4 regions of the Rhizobium sp. YAF28 genome follow, and region 4 is predicted to be linked to each of the others. Evidence: riboswitches for the same ligand, from Rfam matches in the RefSeq annotation. Region 4 holds a riboswitch; each other region holds the start of a gene.
The links. A riboswitch is a leader RNA that binds a small molecule or an ion and turns the genes downstream of it on or off. The one in region 4 is predicted to bind cobalamin.

Region 1: another riboswitch for cobalamin. It lies ahead of cobU (bifunctional adenosylcobinamide kinase/adenosylcobinamide-phosphate guanylyltransferase); the one in region 4 lies ahead of metE (5-methyltetrahydropteroyltriglutamate--homocysteine S-methyltransferase).
Region 2: another riboswitch for cobalamin. It lies ahead of AB4Z13_RS12390 (ABC transporter substrate-binding protein); the one in region 4 lies ahead of metE (5-methyltetrahydropteroyltriglutamate--homocysteine S-methyltransferase).
Region 3: another riboswitch for cobalamin. It lies ahead of bluB (5,6-dimethylbenzimidazole synthase); the one in region 4 lies ahead of metE (5-methyltetrahydropteroyltriglutamate--homocysteine S-methyltransferase).

What each region holds. Positions count from the first base shown of each region.
Region 1 is NZ_JBFRCX010000005.1:152,718-156,900, reverse strand. Features, by position in the region: gene AB4Z13_RS13150 (chloride channel protein) at 1-960, opposite strand, end outside; cobalamin riboswitch at 1,168-1,562, shown strand; gene cobU (bifunctional adenosylcobinamide kinase/adenosylcobinamide-phosphate guanylyltransferase) at 1,915-2,439, shown strand; gene cobW (cobalamin biosynthesis protein CobW) at 2,444-3,490, shown strand; gene cobN (cobaltochelatase subunit CobN) at 3,500-4,183, shown strand, end outside.
Region 2 is NZ_JBFRCX010000005.1:8,767-12,949, forward strand. Features, by position in the region: gene AB4Z13_RS12370 (SRPBCC family protein) at 1-304, shown strand, start outside; gene AB4Z13_RS12375 (ATP-dependent Clp protease proteolytic subunit) at 353-973, shown strand; gene AB4Z13_RS12380 (hypothetical protein) at 1,004-1,462, opposite strand; gene AB4Z13_RS12385 (YidB family protein) at 1,512-1,856, opposite strand; cobalamin riboswitch at 1,994-2,263, shown strand; gene AB4Z13_RS12390 (ABC transporter substrate-binding protein) at 2,442-3,476, shown strand; gene AB4Z13_RS12395 (FecCD family ABC transporter permease) at 3,488-4,183, shown strand, end outside.
Region 3 is NZ_JBFRCX010000001.1:618,182-622,364, forward strand. Features, by position in the region: gene AB4Z13_RS03275 (DHA2 family efflux MFS transporter permease subunit) at 180-1,604, opposite strand; cobalamin riboswitch at 1,747-1,936, shown strand; gene bluB (5,6-dimethylbenzimidazole synthase) at 1,979-2,680, shown strand; gene AB4Z13_RS03285 (MFS transporter) at 2,698-4,183, opposite strand, start outside.
Region 4 is NZ_JBFRCX010000007.1:400,323-404,505, reverse strand. Features, by position in the region: gene AB4Z13_RS18815 (heavy metal translocating P-type ATPase) at 1-1,068, shown strand, start outside; cobalamin riboswitch at 1,109-1,314, shown strand; gene metE (5-methyltetrahydropteroyltriglutamate--homocysteine S-methyltransferase) at 1,422-3,746, shown strand; cobalamin riboswitch at 3,923-4,150, shown strand.

The DNA.
Region 1 (4,183 bases), on a different contig from region 4:
GATCTCATGGGAGAGGTTGAGATGCAGCGCGCCGTGACCGGCGGCGAGGACCTGCGGCGAGGCCAGCGCCAGCAGGCCGACGACCAGGCCGCCGAGCGCCGGGCGGAAGGGTAGCGCGATGGAGCTTTTGCGCGCCAGTTCCTCGACGAAGGAGACGCCCTGCATGATGAGGATGCCGATGCCGGCGCAGAAGGCGCCAAGGGCGATCGCCGGTACGTAATCGGCGGGCTGGACAGCGCCGAAGCTGCCGACATCGATGATGAAATCGCTGCCGGATAGCAGCCGGGCGACCAGTGTAGCGACGAGGGCCGCGACGACGACGGGCGTCAGCGAGACGATGGTGTAGGTGCCGATGATCAGCTCGAAGGCATAGAAGGCGCCCGTCAGCGGTGCATTGAAGGCGGCGGCGATGGCGCCGGCCGCGCCGCAGCCGACGAGGACGCGCATGTCGGAGCGGCGCAGCTGCAGCTTCAGGCCGAATTTCGAAGCGATGCCGGCTGCAAGCTGCGTATAGCCGGCCTCCAGACCGACGGACGCGCCGAAGCCGTTGGAAACGAGGTTCTGGATGGCGACGAGGATGCTGTCCGTCAGCGACAGGCGGCCGCCATGCAAGGCATTGGCCTCGATCGGGTCGACCATCGGCTTCTTGCGCCATCTGGCGAGAATGAAGATCAACAGGCCGAGCAGCATGCCGCCGGCAACCGGGGCCGTCATCAGCAGGAACTTACTGTCGATCTGCGAGGCGCTGAGCCTCGTCGTGCCGTCTATGCCGAAGATCAGCCTGTGCATCTCTTCCGAGACATAGCTCATGGCGGTGACCGCAAGCCCCGAGGCGATACCGACGAGCGCGCCGGCAAAGACCATGCCCATTTCGCTGTGGCGGATAAGCGCGCGCAGGCGTCCCGGATCAAAGACGGTGCCGAGAGGGCCGAGGCGGCGAATATCCATTCGGGAGAGCATCATGGGGAAACTAGGCGGCAGGAGTGGGGGTCAAGGGCGGAGCCGGCATCCGCATGAGCGGCAATTGCGGCAAAATACCGACTGCGCCGTAAAGTTTTTGTGACGTAAACCTTTGATTAAAGACGATAATATCGGTAGTGTAAGTCGAGATGATCTCTGTGTGCACCCAGTGCGCCGATTGACATGCCCGGGGCGGAAGCCTAACCATGAATTGACATAATGGATGGTTCCGGATCGGCCTTACGCCTTCCGGATGAAAAGGGAATGTGACGGGGCGGACCCAAGCCGGGCGCCTTCATCACAGCCGACCCCGCGACTGTAGAGCAGTCAGGGTCTTCCGTCCGGTATTTTAGCCGTTGCGCTGACAGCCTCGCATTCTGCAGGCGGGCAAGGCGGTATAAGTGCCGGAAAAGCCACTGGAATGCATCGTGATCAGCCGGGGCAGGACGCCTCTATTTCTACGAATCGTCCGCCTTTTCACGAGAAGCAGCCGGGAAGGCGAGGCGGATCCGCTGGCACGATCAGGGGCGACCGGAAACGGTCTGCCCCTGTCGCGGCCGCTAACTGCGAGCCAGGAGACCTGCCATCCGTGCCGGGCACAATGCCCATACTGGGCCGTTTGCCCGCTGCCAGCACGGAGGTTGTCTTGGCTGAAGGATTTGATTCAGCGCTGCCTCTGGTGGTGCATGTGAAAGGTGTCGGTTCGGTACCTCCTGATGGGATGCGTCTGGCGCCTGTTGGTGGACGTTACCCGGCGCGCACTTTCCTCTCCTCCCTCATTCCTGTGCTTGTCACAGGAATCCAGCCACGGCGCGTCCGCGCAGTGAGTGAATCTACGCCGTCGTTGAGTGAGTCTCTCGTGCCCAAGGACTTGGGCACGCTGGATCCCTGTGACAAGCACAGGGATGAGGGAAGTGGGTGGAGCCGCGCCTTCGCTCCAAGGGCGGCCGTGGCATGACCAAGAGCCTTCTCAACGCCACCTTCATCCTTGGCGGCGCCCGCTCCGGCAAATCCCGCTTCGCCGAAAACCTCGTCACCACAAGCGGCCTCGACCGCCACTACATCGCCACAGGCCGCGCCTGGGATGACGAAATGCAGGCGCGTATCGACCAGCACAAGGCCGACCGCGGCCCCTCCTGGACCACGCATGAGGAACCGCTCGACCTTACCGAGCGCCTTGCGGCAATCGACGGCGAGGGCAGGGCTGTTCTCGTTGATTGCCTGACGCTGTGGCTCACCAATCTGATGATGGAGGGGCGCGATATCGCCGCCCAGTCCGCCGCCCTTGCCGCCTTTCTACCGCAGGCAAAGGCGCGGCTCGTCATCGTTTCCAATGAAGTCGGCCTCGGCATCGTGCCTGAGAACCGCATGGCGCGGGATTTTCGCGACCATGCCGGCCGGCTGCACCAGATGATCGCGGCTGTGGCCGACGACGTGTATTTTATCGCGGCAGGTCTGCCGCTGAAAATGAAGGGTTAAATCCATGCAGCAGAAAATTCCCGCGACCGTCATCACTGGCTTCCTCGGTGCGGGCAAGACGACAATGATCCGCAACCTGCTCACCAATGCCGGCGGCAAGAAGATTGCGCTCATCATCAACGAGTTCGGCGATCTCGGCGTCGATGGCGATGTGCTGAAGGGCTGCGGGGCGGAGAATTGCACCGAGGACGATATTATCGAGCTCACCAATGGCTGCATCTGCTGCACGGTCGCCGACGATTTCATTCCGACCATGACCAAGCTTCTGGAGCGCGAGCAGCGCCCGGACCATATCGTCATCGAAACTTCAGGCCTTGCCTTGCCACAGCCGCTGGTCGCCGCCTTCAACTGGCCGGACATCAGAAGCGAAGTCACCGTTGACGGCGTCATCACCGTGGTCGACAGCGCCGCTGTTGCCGCAGGGCGTTTTGCCGATGACCATGATGCTGTCGATGCACGCCGGGTCGAGGATGAATCGCTCGATCATGAAAGCCCGATCGAGGAGCTCTTCGAGGATCAGCTGACCTGCGCTGATCTGATCGTGCTCAACAAGACCGACCTGATCGACGCTGACGGCCTTGGCCGTGTGAAAAGCGAAGTCGCCTCGCGCATCGCCCGCAAGCCTGTGATGATCGAGGCCAGGAATGGCGAGGTGCCGGCAAGCGTGCTGCTCGGCCTCGGCATCGGCACGGAAGACGATATCGTCAACCGCAAGTCCCATCACGAGCTGGAGCATGAGGACGGTACGCCGCACGATCACGACGAATTCGACAGTTTCGTCGTCGAGCTCGGCGCTATCGCCGATACATCAGGTTTCGTCGAGAAGCTGAAGGGCATTATCGCCGAGCATGACGTGCTGCGTCTCAAGGGCTTCATCGATGTCTCCGGCAAGCCGATGCGCCTGCAGCTGCAGGCCGTGGGTGCCCGCATCGACCAGTATTTCGACCGCGCCTGGACGCCGGGCGAAGCCCGCACCACGCGCCTCGTCGTCATCGGCCTGCATGAGATGGATCAGGACGCGGTGCGCAAGGCGATCGCGGCACTGGTCTAAGGGGTTTCGATGCACCTGCTTCTGGCTCAACAGGGAACGATCAGCGACGGGGACGAGGCCATCGACCTCGGCCAGTCGCCGGGCGATATCCTGTTCCTCTCGGCCGCCGACACCGAGCTTGCGGCAATCGCTGCGGCTCATTCCGGCGGGGCGAGCGGGCATACGCTCAGGCTTGCGAGCCTGATGAGCATGAAGCATCCGATGTCGGTCGATACCTACGTCGAACGCACGGCACGGCATGCGAAGCTGATCATCGTGCGGGCGCTGGGTGGGGCGAGCTACTTTCACTACGCACTGGAGGCGCTGCATGCGGTTGCCGCTCGTAACGGGGCGCTGATTGCGGTGCTGCCGGGCGATGCGCGGCCGGATGCGGGGCTGACGCCGTTTTCCAATGTGTCGCTTGATGATCTGAATGCGCTGTGGGCGTATCTGATCGAGGGCGGCGACGCCAATGCGCAAGGCTTTCTTGCCTATGCATCAGCGATGCTTTCGGGGGCGGAGAAGCCGGCGCCAGCCGCGCCGCTGATGAAGGCGGGGATCTGGTGGCCGGGGCGAGGGCTTGTCGGAGTTGAGGAGTGGCGGCGGCTTGCCAAAGCCGAAGTTCAAGTCCGGAAGGGGACGCCACCTACTGTCGCCATCGCCTTCTACCGCGCCCTCGTGCAGAGCGGCGAAACTAAGCCCGTCGAAGCCTTG
Region 2 (4,183 bases), on a different contig from region 4:
GGATGCGCCGCCGGAAAAGGTCTGGCGGGCGATCAGCATTGCGGAATTCCGGGAGAAATGGCTGCCGAAGGAAGCGCTTGCCGATCCGCAATCGCTCTCCGAAACACCGGGAAAGGAGGTTCGCTACAGATTGCGCGACGACAGCCCGCCCTTCCTGGAAAGCATCGTCACCTTCGCGATCGCACCGAATGCATCGGGCGGGACCAGCCTGCGGATCGTCCACGAGTTGACTGGTGACACTTTCGAGCGGCTTTCGAGATCGGTCGCCAACAGCAACAGCCAGACTATGATGCTCGCCGCCTGACGCGGCAGGCCTTCCCGCTTATCAATTCTGAAAGATTGGAGTTCGCCGATGCGCGAAACGATGCAACTCGTCCCCATGGTCGTCGAACAATCCTCCCGAGGGGAGCGATCCTTCGACATCTATTCCCGCCTCTTGCGTGAGCGGATCATCTTTCTGAACGGCGAGATCAACGACGGCGTGTCCGCCCTCGTCTGCGCCCAGCTTCTGTTCCTGGAGGCCGAAAATCCCAAGAAACCGATCAACCTCTACATCAATTCGCCGGGCGGCGTCGTGACCAGCGGTTTTGCCATGTACGACACGATGCGTTTCATCCGCGCGCCGGTGCACACGCTCTGCATGGGAACGGCCCGCTCGATGGGCTCCTTCCTGCTGATGGCCGGCCAGCCGGGAGAGCGATATGCCCTTCCGAATGCCAGCATCCTCATCCACCAGCCCCTCGGCGGCTTCCAGGGCCAGGCGTCCGATATGCTCATTCATGCCGAGGAAATCAGGAAGACGAAGCAGCTCATGACCAGCCTCTATGCCGAGCATTGCGGGCGATCCTATGAAGAGTTCGAGCAGGCGATGGATCGGGACCGCTTCATGAGGGCTGAAGAGGCCCTGGAATGGGGGCTAATCGACCGCATCCTGACGGATCGAGAGGATGTGGCAGAGGTAGGAGCGCAATAGCCATGCGCCCCACCCTCGCCAGCCTAAACCTCAGCTACCGGCCTTCAATGCCGTATTGCAAAGGCTCCAGTAACCGCCGCCCTTCTGGATCCATTTCAGATCGTTGAGCGTGCCGGCATCCTTGTTGGCATGATAGCTGTCGACGCAGGTATGCAGCCGGCCCTTGGCAGGCGTCTCACTGGCGTATTTCTTGTCGATCGCCTTCGGCATGGTCACGCCCTTGGGGGCCTTGACCGTCGGCTTTGCGGGCTCCTTGTCCGTCGTTGCGGCCACTGCCTTGTCATCGGCGGCATCTTCGGCGGCCGCATCCGCGCCGCAGAACTTCGCCCGGAAATCGTTCCACTTCATGTCCTTGGCCGAACCATCGGCCTTGGCCGTCTGATATTTGGCGCTGCATTCCTTCATGGTCAGCGCGGAGGCCGGAGAAACGAAGAAGGCGGCGGCAATCAACGCTCCGGCGGAAGCGGGCACAAGCAATCTCGCAATCATGGGATATCCTCGTGTTGGGGGCAGTTCACGGCATGCACGTCTTTGAAAGCTACGAGACGGTTCCATTAGGTGTCGCCGCATCGACGGCTTGCGGCAGATGCTCGGCGAGCAGCTTGGACACATCGTCGGCATCGACGCCGAACTTGGCGGCGAGATCGCGCAGCTGATCGGACGACAGGGCCGCCTGGATCTGTTCCGCCGATACGGGAAGATTGTGGCCGGTGCCGATCCAGGATGAGACCTGCTCGCCGAGGCCCGCCGAATTGAGCTGGGAAACGATGCCCTGCAGCCCTCCGGCATTGTCGAATATTCTGGTTGCAACCGCGACGTAATCGACTTGCCTGCCGGCAAGCACATCAGAGAGAACACCGCCTAAACCGTCGAAAATACTCATGGTTGCTCCTCCACCCATCAGCGGATTCTACATTAGCATGAGGTAAAATTTCTGTCATTCCGGATTTGCGAAACGACAGCCTTCCCTCCGCAAACAATACTTCTCGCTGGCCCTGCTTGACGTTGCCCATGGTGGCGTCCTAAGTCGGGGGAGACGGTTCCCCGAGGAGAACTTCGAGGGGATTAATAGGGAACACGGTGCGGACGACCCAAAAGGGACCAAGACCGTGGCTGCCCCCGCAACTGTAAGCGGATTGCCGGTTATATCCGGAATGAATGCCTCGTCGTTCATTCCAGGACATCACCGGCGAGCTGGTCACTCCAAGTGCCACTGCGCGCAAGCGCGGGAAGGCAGATGACCGGCTGACATCCGCGAGCCAGGAGACCTGCCGTCAATCACGATCCAATCAGCCGGGCGGGGATGCCTGGACAAGGAGCAGATATGATTGACCTTATTTCCTGCCGCTTGCCGCACGCGATCCGTCCCGATTGGACCACCCGCCGCTAGCCCTCCCTCCACGTTTGGCTCACGCATCTGCGCGCGCCGGCGTCCGCTAGCCCTTTTCCTTCCGATCGAGAGTTTCCAATGCGCCAGACTATTCCAGGCTTTTCTCTTGCGCTCGGGCTCGCCAGCCTTTGGTTGGCCGGCCTTGCAGCACCCGCCTTCGCCGCCACCCAATATCCCCTTACCCTCAGCAATTGCGGCCAGCCAGTCACCTTCGAGAAGGCACCGGCCAAGATCGTTTCGATCGGCCAGGGCATGACCGAAGTGCTCCTCTCGCTCGGCCTTGCCGACAAGATCGCCGGCACGGCCGTCTGGGTCGGCCCGGTCCTGCCGCAATATGCCGAGGCCAACAGCAGGATCAGACGGCTGGCCGACAACGACCCGAGCTTCGAATCCGTCGTCGGTGCCGAGCCCGATCTGGTGGCTGCCGAATTCGAATGGCATGTCGGCGCTGCCCAAGGCTCCGTCGGCAAGCGCGAGCAATTCAAAGACCTCGGCATCAACACCTATATCGCGCCTGCCGATTGCGTCGCCAAGATCAACACCGATGGCGGCGATGGTGTTCGCAGGGAGCTGTTCACGATGGACCTGATCTATCAGGAAATTGCCGAAATCTCCGAAATCTTCGACGTGAAAGACCGAGGCGATGCGCTGATCGCCGACCTGAAGAAGCGCGAGGCCGCGGCCGTTGCCTCCGTTTCAGGCGCTGCAGCCAAGAACCTGCCCGTCGTCTTCTGGTTCTCCAGCAAGGAGGTGAAAGGCGATGCCTTCATCGCCGGCAAGAACAGCGCCCCTGCCTATATCCTGAAGACGCTCGGCGCGAAGAACGTCGTGACGACTGAAGAGGAATGGCCCCTCGTCGGCTGGGAAACGATTGCGCAGGCCAATCCCGCCGTCATCGTCATCGCGACCATGGACCGCCGCCGCTATGCCGCCGACGATCCCAAGGTGAAGGTGGATTTCCTGGAAAACGATCCGGTCACAAGGGAGCTCGATGCCGTCAAAAACGAGCGCTTCATCATGATGGACGCGCAGTCGATGAACCCGACGATCCGCACCATCGACGGCATCGAAATCCTGGCAAAGGGCATCGCCGCCTCCGGTCTGGCGCAGTGAGCCAAGCTGCCTTGCCACAGAGACGATGGTGGGCGCTTGCCACGCTCACCGTCACCGCCCTCTTCCTGCTCGGTATCATGATCAGTCTCGCCGTATCGATCGGCGAGATATCGATCCCGCTCGCCACCACGGCAAAGGCGGTTTCCAACCGCCTGTTCGGCACGGCATTCGAGCTCAGCCGCATCCATCAGGGCATCGTCTGGGATTACCGCCTCAGCCGTGCGCTGGTGGCGGCGAGCGCCGGCGCGTCGCTGGCGCTTTGCGGCACGGTGCTGCAGGCGCTGCTGCGCAATCCGCTCGCCGAACCCTATGTGCTCGGCATTTCCGCCGGCGCCTCCACCGGCGCCGTCTGCGTCATGATCTTAGGCCTCGGTTCTGGCGTGCTCGGCCTCTCCGGCGGCGCCTTCATCGGCGCCGTGATCGCCTTTCTTCTGGTCGGCATTCTGGCGGCGGGCGCGGGTGGCACCAGCGAGCGCATCATTCTCTGCGGCGTGGCGGGCTCGCAGCTCTTCAACGCGCTGACCTCCTATATCGTCACCACCTCGGCCAATGCCGAACAGGCGCGCGGCGTACTCTTCTGGCTCTTAGGGTCGCTCAGTGGCGTGCGCTGGCCGGATGTCTATCTCTCCGTGCCGATCGCGCTCATCGGCTTCGTCGTCTGTCTTGCCCATGTGCGCGCGCTCGATGCCTTCGCCTTCGGCACGGAT
Region 3 (4,183 bases), on a different contig from region 4:
CTGTTCGGGTTGTCGTCGCGTTAGTTTCGGTTACGCACAGACCCGCATCCGCTGGAAGCAGCGGTACGAATAAAATCGCGATGCGTAAACGGACGAAATCGACATGCGGCTTATGTAGCCATGCCGATCGGAATTGTCACGTAGAATCTGTGAGGAAAAACGACAGATCCGTGAAGTTTTCAGCGGCTCTCCGCTATTGCCTGTCCCTGGGCCTCTTCCGGTTCTGCCGTCTCGGCATGTCTGTTCTTGTGGCGGCGTGTCGTCAGCTCCTCGCCGGCATTGGCAGGCAGGCGCAGGAAGGTGATGCAGGCAAGTGCTGATATCGCCGCCACGATGAAGAAGGCGATATGAAAATCCGAGACCAAAAGCTTGCCGCCATGGAAGCTCGAGGAGATTTCCAGGATCGTACCGGCAACCGCAACGCCCATGGCCATGGAGATGCGCTGCGCCACCGCATTGATGGCGGTCGCCTGACTGCTGTCGGCCTCGTCCACATCGCCGAAGGCCATGGCATTGACGCCCGAAAAGGCCATGGAGCGCAACAGGCCGCCGACAAGAAGAGAGCCCATGATGAGATACATCGGCGTTTCGGCAGTGAAGAAGCCGTTCACGCCGAGGAAGATCGCCGCGAGGAAGGTCGTCAGCGCGATGACGTTGCGGAAGCCGAAGGCGTTATAGGTGCGGGTGGCTGCAAATTTCGAGCCCATGGAGCCAAGAGCGCTGATGAAGGTGATCGAGCCTGACTGCAGCGGCGTCAGGCCGAAGCCGAGCTGCAGCATCAGCGGCATGAGGAAGGGCAGCGCGCCGAGGCCCATGCGGAAATTCGAGGCGCCGAGGATCGCCGCCCGGAACATCGGGTAGCGGAACATCTTGGGGTCGAGCAGCGGATGCGAGGTGCGCCTGGCATGCACGAAATAGAGAATGCCGGAGAGGACGCCGACGGCCACAGTGACATAGCCGTAGATGACGGGAACGGCGGGCAGGCTGATGACCGAGAGGCCGAACACGAAACCGGCAAAGCCGATACCCGACAGGAAGAAGCCCGGAAAATCCATCGGCTTCGGGCTTCGCGGCTCGACGGCCGGCAGGAAACGGGTGACGAGGACGATGCCGATAATGCCGATCGGCACATTGATCCAGAAGATCCAGTGCCAGCTGAGATAGGTTGTCAGGAAGCCGCCGATCGGCGGGCCCATGATCGGGCCGATCAGCGCCGGAATGGTCAGCCATGCCATGGCATTCACCAACTGGTGACGTGGCGTGCCGCGCACCAGGAGCAATCGCCCGACCGGCGTCATCATCGAGCCGCCGGCACCCTGGATGAGGCGGGAAATGACGAAGGCGGCGATGGAATTGGAGAATGCGCAGGCGACCGAGCCAACCATGAAAACGAAGATCGCGAGCCGAAAGATGTTGCGTGCACCGAAGCGATCCGACATCCAGCCGCTGATCGGAATGAAGATTGCGAGCGCCACGAGGTAGCTCGTTACCGCAAGTTTCAGCGCGATCGGCGAAGTGCCTATATCGGCAGCAATCGCCGGCAGGCTGGTGGCGATCACGGTCGAATCCATCTGTTCCATGAACAGGGCGACCGCAAGGATCATTGGTGTTAGGCGGGACACGGGCAACCGGAAGGCAATGAGAGGGGATTCGGCGCCAGCGGCGTCGGGTCTCGTTCTAGGCCAGCATTTTCAGCCTGTCCACGAAATGAATGTCGCATGCAGCTTGCCGCCATGCCGTTTCCGCGCCATAGATCACCCGTCAGGTGCCCGCTTTCACAAGCGGGAGAATCGGGAATCCGGTGCAAGACCGGAACGTGCCCAACGCTGTAAGGCCGACGCTTGCCGCATAGAATGCCACTGGCCGCAAGGCCGGGAAGGCGGCGGCCAAGCGGATGACGCCAAGTCAGAAGACCGGCCTGGCAAGATAGACCCAACCCGCGCGGACGGCGGGCGGTTGCGTTGTTGGGGATTTGACGATGCGACCCATTGATGATGCCGTTTGCCCGGCATCCAGCTTTTCTGCGGCCGAACGCGAGGCCGTCTATCACGCAATCATGACGCGGCGTGACGTGCGCAGCCAGTTCCTGCCCGACCCCTTGCCGGATGATCTCGTGACGCGGCTTTTGACCGCCGCGCATCACGCGCCCTCGGTCGGCTTCATGCAGCCGTGGAATTTCATTCTGGTGAAGAGCGTCGAGGTGAGGGCGCGGGTACGCGATGCCTTCCTCAAGGCGAATGAGGAAGCGGCCCGCATGTTCGACGGCAAGCGGCAGGAGCAATACCGTTCGCTGAAGCTCGAAGGCATTGTCCAGGCGCCGCTCGGCATCTGCGTGACCTGCGATCCAACCCGCAGCGGCAGCGTGGTGCTGGGGCGCACACATAATCCGCGCATGGACAGCTATTCCACCGTCTGCGCCATCCAGAACCTGTGGCTTGCGGCACGAGCCGAAGGGGTGGGCATCGGCTGGGTCAGCATTTTTCGCGAGGGTGACCTGAAGGAGATCCTCGGCATTCCCAATCATATCGAGGTGGTAGCCTGGCTCTGCGCCGGCTTCGTCGACCGGCTCTATGATAAGCCGGAACTGGCGGTCAAAGGCTGGCGGCAGCGGATGGCGCTGGAAGAGCTGGTTTTCCATGATGGCTGGGGGCAGGTGGAAAGCGAGGCCGCGCCGGTCTGAGCCGGCGCGGGTGTGCATCATTCTGCCGGCTGGGTGCCGCAATCCTTGGCGCAGGCCGGCGTCTTCCGATGGGCAAAGACGAGGAAGCTTGCGGCGGCCAGAAGCCAGACGCCGATCGCGCCATAGAGCATGACGCCGCCGAAGCCTGCGACGAGCGCATCATGCACCGTCCCGGCCGGAATGTCTGGCAGGGAGGCAATGTTGCCGGCGGAGATCCGTTCGGCGAGCAGGCGCAGGTCGCCGGCATCCGTCGAGGTTGGCAAGGTGCTCTTGAGGTGGGAGAGCACGCCGCTGAACAGGATGAAGCCCATGACGGCGATGTTGATGGCGAGCGAGATCATCCGGGCGCTCATGTCGATGCCGGAAGCCATGCCGGCGCGATCGCTGGAGACAGCGCCTGTCGTCGTATTGGTGACCGGAGTGTTGGTGAAGCCAAGCCCGATGCCGGCAAGCAGCGCGCCGGGCAGCATCGTCAGCCAGCTTGGCGCGGCGGCGGCACTGCCTGATTTCATCAGCAGGAAGCCGAGCCCGATGGTGAAAAGGCCGCCGGGAATGATGATGCCCGGCCGATAGCGCAGCATGAGCCGTTCGGCGAGCGGCGGTACGACGAGCGTCGGCAGCGTATAGGCAAGCAGCGCCAGACCCGCGGCCACACTGCCATAACCGAGACCGGCTTCATACCAGATCGGCAGATAGATCATGAAGGGCCAGAAGCTGATATTCATGGCAGCCGAGCCGATGATGGCGCCCGAGAAGGCGCGGATGCCGAAGACCGAGGCATCGAACATCGGTCGCGGGTTCAGCCTCTCGGCGAAGATGAAGGCGACGAGGCTTGCCGCGGAAAGTCCGATAGTGGCAAGCGCGGCAAGGCTGGCAAAGCCGAGAGCCGGACCCTGGGTGATGAAGAAAGCGAGGCAGAAGACCGCCAGCGAAAGGGTGACAATTCCGGCCATATCGAGCCGTCCTGCAGCGGGGTCACGCGATTCCTCAACGCCCGTTACGGCAAGGGCCACCGTCACGGCTGCCAGCACGGCATGGATGAGGAAGACCCATTGCCAGCCGGCGGCTGCTACGATCGCAACGCCTATGATCGGGCCAAAGCCGAGGCCGATCCCGAAGATGATGCCCCACCAGCCGAAGGCCATGCTGCGGGCTCTGCCCTCCGGGAATTGATGGGAGAGGACGGCCACCTGGCAGATCAGCATCACGCCGCCGCTCATACCCTGCAGAAAGCGAGCAACGATTAGCAGCGAAACATCCTGAGCAAGGCCGGCAATCAGCGAGGTGAGGCCAAAGGCGGCAATGCCGATCAGGAAGACGCGCTTGCGGCCGTAGCGATCGGCTAATGTGCCTGCGGCCATCAGCACCGTCGTCACGGCGATCGTATAGGCATTCATGATCCATTGCAGCGCGCTGAAATCGGCATGCAGCACCTTTTCCAGCGTCGGCAGGATTGCCGGTACGCTCGATATTTCAAGGCCGAACATCAGTGAGGAGAGGCAG
Region 4 (4,183 bases):
GGTCTCGCAATCCTGCTGATCGGCTGCCCCTGCGCGCTGGTCATTTCCACACCGGCGGCGATTGCCGCGTCGCTTTCGGCGGGCGCGCGCCGCGGTCTGCTGATGAAGGGCGGGGCGGTTCTGGAATCGCTCGGCAAGGTGACGGCCGTTGCCTTCGACAAGACCGGTACGCTGACCGAAGGCAAACCACAGGTCACCGATATAATTTCTTACGGACGCACCGAGGCAGAGGTACTTTCGCGCGCTGCCGTTCTGGAGCAAGGCTCCAGCCATCCGCTGGCGCTGGCAATTCTCAATCGCGCCAAGGCTGATGGAGTACCCGTGCCGCCGGCTTTCGAAGTCGAAGCGCTTCCCGGCAAGGGCATGACCGGCAAGGTGGGTGGGGAGACGCTCGATCTCCTGTCGCCGCCGGCTGCGCGCGAGCGCGGGGCGCTGAATGCGGAGCAGGACGAACAGGTCGCGGTGCTGAACGGCGCGGGCAAGAGCGTCTCGGTGCTGCTCGTCAATGGTGTCGCCGCCGGTCTCATCGCCATGCGCGACGAACCTCGTGAAGACGCAAAGAGCGGGCTTGCGACGCTGAAGGCAGCTGGCGTGCGCGCCATCATGCTGACCGGCGACAACAAGCGCACGGCGGCAGCCGTTGCCGGCGATCTCGGCATCGACTGGCGCGGCGAACTCCTGCCGCAGGACAAGCAGCGCATTGTTGGCGAACTGAAGAAGGAAGGTCTGTTCGTCGCCAAGGTGGGTGACGGCATTAATGACGCGCCGGCACTTGCCGCTGCCGATGTCGGCATCGCCATGGGCGGCGGCACCGACGTGGCGCTGGAGACGGCGGATGCGGCTGTGCTGCATGGGCGTGTCGGCGACGTAGCCCGGATGATCGACCTTTCGAAGCGGACGATGCGCAATATCTTTCAGAACATCACCATCGCGCTCGGGCTGAAGGCCGTGTTCCTGGTTACCACCATCATCGGCATCACCGGCCTGTGGCCGGCGATCCTCGCCGATACGGGTGCGACCGTGCTGGTGACGATGAATGCACTTCGGCTTCTTCAGATAAAGACATAAAGATTTCTTTATATCATATTGACGTTGCGATGCGGCGGGTGCATGCTTGCCGGATCGTTGGTTCTTGGGATCTGTTGATCCCAAGCTAAGAGGGAATTCGGTGCGGCCATCGCCAAGACCGAAGCTGCCCCCGCAACTGTAAGCGGATAGACACCGTCCTTCGACGTCACTGGGAAGACGCCCGGGAAGACTGGACGATGTCGATGACCCGCAAGCCAGGAGACCTGCCGCGATAGATAACGTCCACGGGCGGGGTGTCCCGGTGTGCCGCTTGCGCGAGACGGCATTCCCATGGCCGTATCTCGTCGATGCGTTGCGCCGCAGCCTTGCCCATAACCTTCGGGGTAAGGAAAATGACTATCAAGACTGCAAATCTCGGCTTTCCCAGGATCGGAAAGCATCGCGAACTCAAATTCGCACTGGAGAGCTACTGGGCCGGCAAATCCGATGCCGGCGCGCTTCTCGATGTCGCGAAGCGGCTGCGGGCGGAAAACTGGCTCCTGCAGAAGCAGAAGGGGATCGACGTCATCCCCTCGAACGATTTCTCGCTTTACGACCATGTGCTCGACACGGCGGTCATGGTCGGCGCCATTCCCGCCGCCTATGGCTGGAAGGGCGGGCAAGTTTCTCTCGACACCTATTTCGCGATGGCGCGCGGCTCCACCGGCGAAGAGGCGCATGTCGATTGCGGCCATCAGCACCATCACGGGCATGGCGCGCCGGCGCTCGAAATGACGAAATGGTTCGACACGAACTACCACTACATGGTGCCGGAACTCGGCCCCGATCAGACCTTTGCCCTGACGGCGAACAAGCCACTTGATGCCTTCGTCGAGGCCAAGACACTTGGCATCCATACCCGGCCGGTCATCCTCGGTCCGGTTACCTTCCTGAAACTCGCCAAGGGAAGCGAAGAAGGTTTTGCGCCGATTGACCTGCTTGCACGCTTGTTGCCTGTTTATACAAAAGTACTGGCAGAACTTCGTGCAGCCGGTGTCGACTGGGTGCAGATCGACGAACCTTGCTTCGTGCTCGATCTTTCACAGGAAGAGCAGGCAGCACTGCAGCATACCTATCGTGCGCTGCATGAATTGGTGCCCGACCTGAAGATCATGGTCGCCACCTATTTCGGCGCGATCGGCGACAATCTGCCGACGGCGCTCTCGCTCCCGGTTGCCGGCCTGCATGTCGATCTCGTTCGCGCTCCACAGCAGATCGATGCCCTTTTCAAGGCACCCAGCGATCTGACATTTTCGCTTGGCGTCATCGACGGGCGCAATATCTGGAAGGCAGACCTTGCGGCGATCCGGGAGAGGATCGAGCCGCTTGTCCAGCACTTTGGTGCGGACCGGCTACAGATCGCGCCGTCCTGCTCGCTGCTGCACGTGCCGATCGATCTGGAACTGGAGAGCGGGCTGGATGGTGAGCTGAAATCATGGCTCGCCTTCGCTGCCCAGAAGCTTGAGGAGATCGCAGCGCTCGGCGATGCCGGCAAGGCCTCCCAGGTGATTGCGGCAGCCTCGCAGGCCGTTGCATCGCGCGCCGCATCTACGCGCGTACATGATCTGAAGGTCAGACAGCGGGTTGCCGCGATCGACGAGGCGATGAAGACACGCAGCAGCGATTTTGCCGAGCGGACCGGACTGCAGGAGCGTAAGCTTCGCCTGCCGCTGTTCCCGACGACGACGATCGGCTCCTTCCCGCAGACATCAGATGTTCGAAAGTCCCGCTCCGCTTTCACCAAGGGCACGATCAGCGAGGCGGATTATGATGCCTTTCTGAAAAAGGAGACCGAAGCGGCGATCCGCTGGCAGGAGGAAATCGGCCTCGACGTGCTTGTCCACGGCGAATTCGAACGCAATGACATGGTGCAGTATTTCGGTGAGCAGCTTTCCGGCTTCGCCTTCACTCAACATGCCTGGGTGCAGAGCTATGGCTCCCGTTACGTCCGACCGCCTGTTATCTTCGGGGACGTCTCCCGGCCGAAGCCGATGACAGTCGAGTGGTGGCGCTATGCGCAGTCGCTGACGGAGAAGCCCGTGAAGGGCATGCTGACCGGGCCGGTGACGATCCTCAACTGGTCCTTCGTGCGCGACGATCTCTCTCGCGCCGACGTCAGCCGGCAGATCGCGCTGGCGATCCGCGACGAGGTGCTCGATCTCGAAAGGGCCGGTGCGGCAATGATCCAGATCGACGAGGCGGCGCTGCGCGAGGGCCTGCCGCTGCGCAAGGCCGACTGGAAGACCTATCTCGACTGGGCCGTCGAGAGTTTCCGCCTATGCGCCTCCGGCGTGGCGGACGAAACGCAGATCCATACGCATATGTGCTATTCGGAGTTCAACCAGATCATCGATGCCATCGCGGCGATGGATGCCGATGTGATCTCCATCGAGACGTCACGTTCGAAGATGGAACTGCTGGAGGCCTTCCGTAGCTACAAATATCCGAACGAGATCGGCCCCGGCGTCTACGACATCCATTCGCCGCGCGTTCCTGATGTCGAGGAGATGACGGAGCTCCTGACGCTGGCGCGCGAGCGTCTGACGGACGGGCAGCTCTGGATCAATCCGGATTGCGGATTGAAGACGCGCAGGTGGGAAGAGGTTCGCCCGGCGCTCGTCAACATGGTCGCTGCCGCCCGAATATTACGACATGCCGCATCGACGATTCGGGCCTGAACCTGGAGTCGAAAATCAGAGAGCCGGCTATAGGCCGGCTCTCTTCATTGGGGCCTTCTCCACAGCCTACTTTCTTTAAGCATTCGTTAACCACGTTTTTCACAGGAATGTAGCAATTTCAAATATGCCGTAACGCGACGCACAAACCATCCGTTGACGCCAACTCCGATTCGAGTACTATATCTAGTGTTCAAGGTTCCTTCGATTCGCTAGGGATCGCAGGCTAAGACGGGAATACGGTGCGGTTTGCCATGATGGCAAAACAAGGCCGGAGCTGCCCCCGCAACTGTAAGCGGCGAGCAACTGTCCGATTTCAGGTCACTGAGGCATGACGCTTTGGGAAGGCTGGGGGCAGGGTGCTTCGACCCGCGAGCCAGGAGACCTGCCTTGAACGAAACGTCCACGGGCGGGGTGTCCGGAAGGTCGCGTATATGTGA